Regions from separate parts of the Corynebacterium sp. UMB8791 genome, predicted to be linked through region 1. Evidence: riboswitches for the same ligand, from Rfam matches in the RefSeq annotation. Region 1 holds a riboswitch; the other holds the start of a gene.
What was found. Region 1 has a riboswitch for cyclic di-AMP ahead of ACXIUA_RS01320 (C40 family peptidase). Riboswitches for the same ligand answer to the same signal wherever they lie in the genome.
Positions count from the first base shown of each region.

Region 2: another riboswitch for cyclic di-AMP. It lies ahead of ACXIUA_RS08785 (resuscitation-promoting factor Rpf1 domain-containing protein); the one in region 1 lies ahead of ACXIUA_RS01320 (C40 family peptidase).

Region 1 is NZ_JBSZCG010000051.1:7,033-9,214, reverse strand. Features, by position in the region: gene qcrB (cytochrome bc1 complex cytochrome b subunit) at 1-146, shown strand, start outside; cyclic di-AMP (ydaO/yuaA leader) riboswitch at 682-855, shown strand; gene ACXIUA_RS01320 (C40 family peptidase) at 868-1,611, shown strand; gene ACXIUA_RS01315 (C40 family peptidase) at 1,737-2,182, shown strand, end outside.
Region 2 is NZ_JBSZCG010000134.1:6,677-8,858, reverse strand. Features, by position in the region: gene ACXIUA_RS08790 (hypothetical protein) at 1-52, shown strand, start outside; gene ACXIUA_RS08785 (resuscitation-promoting factor Rpf1 domain-containing protein) at 173-823, opposite strand; cyclic di-AMP (ydaO/yuaA leader) riboswitch at 835-1,008, opposite strand; gene ACXIUA_RS08780 (cold-shock protein) at 1,246-1,629, shown strand; gene ACXIUA_RS08775 (DUF2771 domain-containing protein) at 1,633-2,139, opposite strand; gene ACXIUA_RS08770 (glutaminyl-peptide cyclotransferase) at 2,150-2,182, opposite strand, start outside.

The sequences.
Region 1 (2,182 bases):
AGACCATCGGTAAGTTCAAACCTGCTGAGCTTGGCGTTTCCGAGCGCGTCCGGGACGCGCAGCGCGAGAACCACCATGAGGAGATCGAGACGTTGCGCAAGCTCGAGGAAACCAAACACCTCGATGACCGCAATGCTTCTGAATAGGCTCTAACACACTAGCGGTCGCTCAAGGCGCCCTGGTTGGTTGTACGAGAGTACAGCTGGCCAGGGCGTTTTTGTATGTCTGGTCAGTTCACTTTTGGAACCCAGCACCTTTATCTCACTCGTGCTATGACACAAGCCCACTTCAGGCTTCGTTCTGTTACGGCACTTGGTATAAATGCGGAGCAATGGCTCACCGCTTCACGTCTGAAGGCGGAGGAATTTGAAGCCATTTCGAAGCGTTATGGAAGCGTTACACAATATTAGTGAGTAATGTCACATAAGAGTGATTTAGTGCATTCTTACCAAATCGGCTCTCTGTGTACAGGTGAGGAAGGTTCGCAAAAGCGCAGGTAGAAGGTCATTCGTCAGGTTCGGTACATTGTGGCGCTCTGCTTGTAGTTCTCAGGAAAATTCGCGCGGAATGAGGGGAGGGAAAAATAACGGAACGATAACGGCCGTGTCGTTGGACAAAGATGTTTCCGTTTCGTAACCTAATCGAGACATTGCAGCAACAGCCGTTGAAAGCAAACAGTAAGTACATATAACGCCTAATTCCCTGAGCCTTAGTGGCTTCGGGAAGCCGGGGACCCAAGCAGGATTTTCTCTCTGGGGTGAATGCGAACGAGAGCGGAGTTTTCCGTGGAAGTCGTAAGGCTGGTTCTCTAGCCCAACCCGTCAGCTAACTCGGTCGGCAAAAGAGAAGATATGGAGTTTTACAATTATGGCTAAGCACCGTCGTCAGGCACACAGCACTGCACGTAACGTCGCGGTAGTGACCGCAGCAGCTGCAGGTGCCTCGCTGCTCTCGCCAATCTCTGCAGAGGCGGCTGAGGTTCGCGTCCCGAACTCGCCGGTAGCTGTTCAGGTCCCAGGTATTGAGAACGTGCCGGGCATCGCTGCGATTCCTGGCATCGAGGCTTGGATCCCATCCCTGGCAGGTCAGAAGTCCAATGCTGATGTCCCTACGGCAATTGCGCAGGTTCGAGCGGTTCCTGGCGTCAACAACGTACCTTCGTTTGGTGCATGGCTGGCAAACGTCGAGGCTCAGTTCAAGGCGCCAGTCGCGAAGGCATACTCCGCAAACGTTGCTGCGCCGGCAGTTGCTCCAGCGCCGCAGGTCTCCGCAGGTCAGCGCCTGGTCGATATTGCACGTACAAAGATTGGTGCTGCATACGTATACGGCGCTGCGGGCCCGAACGTGTTCGACTGCTCCGGTTTCACCTCCTGGGTATATGCGCAGGCTGGTAAGTCCATCCCTCGTACCTCGCAGGCGCAGGCGGCTGCGGGTACTCCGGTTCCGCTTGATCAGCTTCAGCCTGGTGACATCGTGGCTTACTACGGTGGCGCTTCCCACGTTGGTATCTACACCGGCAACGGCACCATCATTGATGCACTGAACACCAACGCACCGGTCGCTGAGCGTCCGCTGCACATGATGCCAGTGCACTCCGCTGTGCGCTTCTAAGCACGGTATTTATCGGCCGATCCAAACGATTGTGGTGGGGGTCGGCAGAAGAATTACAAGATTGTAACTTTAAGCCCCTCTCGCTATATTGGTGATAGTTTTTCTTGCCAGCGAAGGGGCTTTAAGTGGCTAAACACTCTTTACATGCGCGTCATGTTGCAAATGGGCGTTCCTGGGGGAAGCGCGTGGCGCTGGGTGCATCGCTCTCTGTCGTTGTGGGCAGTAGCGTTGCTGCTCCGTCCGCAGTAGCGGATGATGTCGAGGAACTGATTCATCAGGTTGATGAGCTTTCGCATGAGGTCACCGCAAAGGTAGAAGAGCTCAAGGGCGTCGAGGATGATATTGCCGCGAAGTCGGAGGAACTTGAGCGCTTGCAGTCTGACGCGGCGGATGCGCGTACCCAAGTCCAAGCTGCGAAAATCGCTCGTGATGATCTCCAAAGGGAAGTAGACCGCCTCGCTGCTTCCCGGTACCGCAACGTCCAGGCCGATGTGATCCTTACAACGCTGGACTCTGGTAGTCCCCAGACTGCTATTGACCGTGCTGCGTACCTGGATTCGCTGTCCCGCAA
Region 2 (2,182 bases), on a different contig from region 1:
CCCAGCGGAAGAAATCGGGTACGTCCACCCAACGACGCGAATCAACCGCTAAGCGTTCAACCTTTCGGCCAGCCCTGAAAGAGTGGGCTGGCCAGTCCCTATGCCCCTTTCATAAAGCAAAACAAACGTGCCCGCCACAAGCTTTCTGTGGCGGGCACGTTCTATTGAGTGCTTAGCGGTTCAGCAGTGCTGCGCCGATAGCGGCGAGATCGCCCGAGCGAACAGCGTCGATCAGTGCAGCGTTCTGGCTGTAGAACGCATCGTAGTTCGCGCGGTTCGCAGCGTAGGACTGCTGGATGTGCGCCGGAATCGCGAAACCATAGTTGCTCAGGGAGCTGCCGAGCTGACGGTACAGGGCGTCAACTGGGTTCTCTGCCTGGCGCTGGGCTGCGTCCGGGGATGCAACGGCGGCGCTTGCAGGAGCAGGTGCCGGTGCGGCAGCCTGTGCGTCGCGATTCGTCGCAGCGGAGTTCAGTCCAAGGCGAGCGGAGCATGCAGGCCATGCGCCCCAACCCTGCTGTGCCAGGGTGCGCTCTGCAACGATGATCTGCTGCTCACGGGATGCCAGGTTCGCGGTTGGAGCGAACTGGCCGCCACCGAATGCCTGCCAGGTGGACGCGGAGAACTGCAGGCCGCCGTGGTAGCCGTTGCCGGTGTTGATTGCCCAGTTGCCGCCGGACTCGCACTGTGCGAGACGGTCCCAGTCGGAGTCAGGCGCTGCCGTGGCCTCTGGGGCCATCAGTCCAGCGAACGCCGCGGTTGCGGCTGCGCCGGCGAGTGCCTTCTTGGTCAGGGAAGTGGTCTGCTTGGAATGGCGTCCCATTGAAATACGATGTCCTCTCTTGTTGTCGCTTGCGAAGTAAGCTGTCGGGTTCGGGCTGAGGTGCCCGGTTGCAGTAGCAACTTCACCCCAAGGAAGCTCCGGGAGGGAGTTTCCGAAGGTTGGGTCCTCCGCTTCTGTTCCTTGTGTAATTGTGCGAGGCGAACAGAACTCAGCGTGCCTCGTTTTCTTGCTGCGGGACAGCCTAACGCTTTATAACGATTTAGTCACGCTCCGGGCACTTTTTGGGGTCGGTGTCGCGGATGTGGGGAGGCAGGTAGGGCCGTTTGGCCTGTTCACGAGCAAAATTAGCGCGAATGTGATTTGTGGCACTTTCTTTCGTGTTGGGGCTCGAACGGGCGATACGACTATGATGGATAGCCACTGCTGAGTCTGCATAGAGAACAGAGAAGGAACGAAGACTAATGCCAATTGGAAAGGTGAAGTGGTTCGACGCCGACAAGGGCTTCGGCTTCGCATCCAACCCTGGAGACGACGACGTATTTATTTCTAAGTCGGTGCTCCCGGATGGTGTGGATGAGCTTGTGCCTGGACAGCGCATCGAGTTCGACTTTGCCGCAGGCCGAAAGGGCCCGCAGGCGCTGCGCGTCGCCATCTTGGAGACGCCGAAGCGTCGCCCCGTGCACCGTAGGAAGCCAGAAGAACTCGGAAGCATGCTTGCCGATGTGATGACGCTCATCGAGTCCGACGTGCAACCGGCGTTGACGGCTGGGCGCTACCCTGAGCGCAAAGAGGCTCGACAGGTTGCGGGCATCCTGCGCGCAGTGGCGAAGGAGCTTGACGCCTAAGCGTTATTCAAACGCGACCGACCATGTGGCGACCACCGGGATTTCTTCCCCGTGGTCGTCATTTTTTACGGCCAGCGTCGAGACTTCAGCAACGAGGAGTTTTGCCCCGCCTTCTTTGACGGCAGGAGCGGTCTCTTCGGTGGTCTCGCCAGCCTGGTGGAGGCGCTCCTCGTTGGCGGAGGGGTCGTCGTAAATGAGGAGGAGGCGCCAGCTGCCCGCAGCGATGTCTGGGTCGATGCGGAATTTGAGTTCGTCGGAGCCACCACGTGTGAGTGCCGGTGGCTCACCGCCGTCACATTGTTCATCGAGGGGGCAGAGCGTGTAGGGGGCGATCTCGTGCTCGCCGTCGGATGCAGTGACGTGAATCCGAAGGTCTTCTACGGGAAGACCTGGCTGCGAGCGCTGCCAGGTCATGAACGCGTACACCCCAGCGAGCAGGATAGCGACGGCGAGAACTGTCGCACCGAGTTGGAGTGCAAGGCGAGAGGAAGCACGGCGGGAAGCAGTCATGAGCGAAATTCTACTGGGACGGGACCAGCCGGACGCGGTAGAG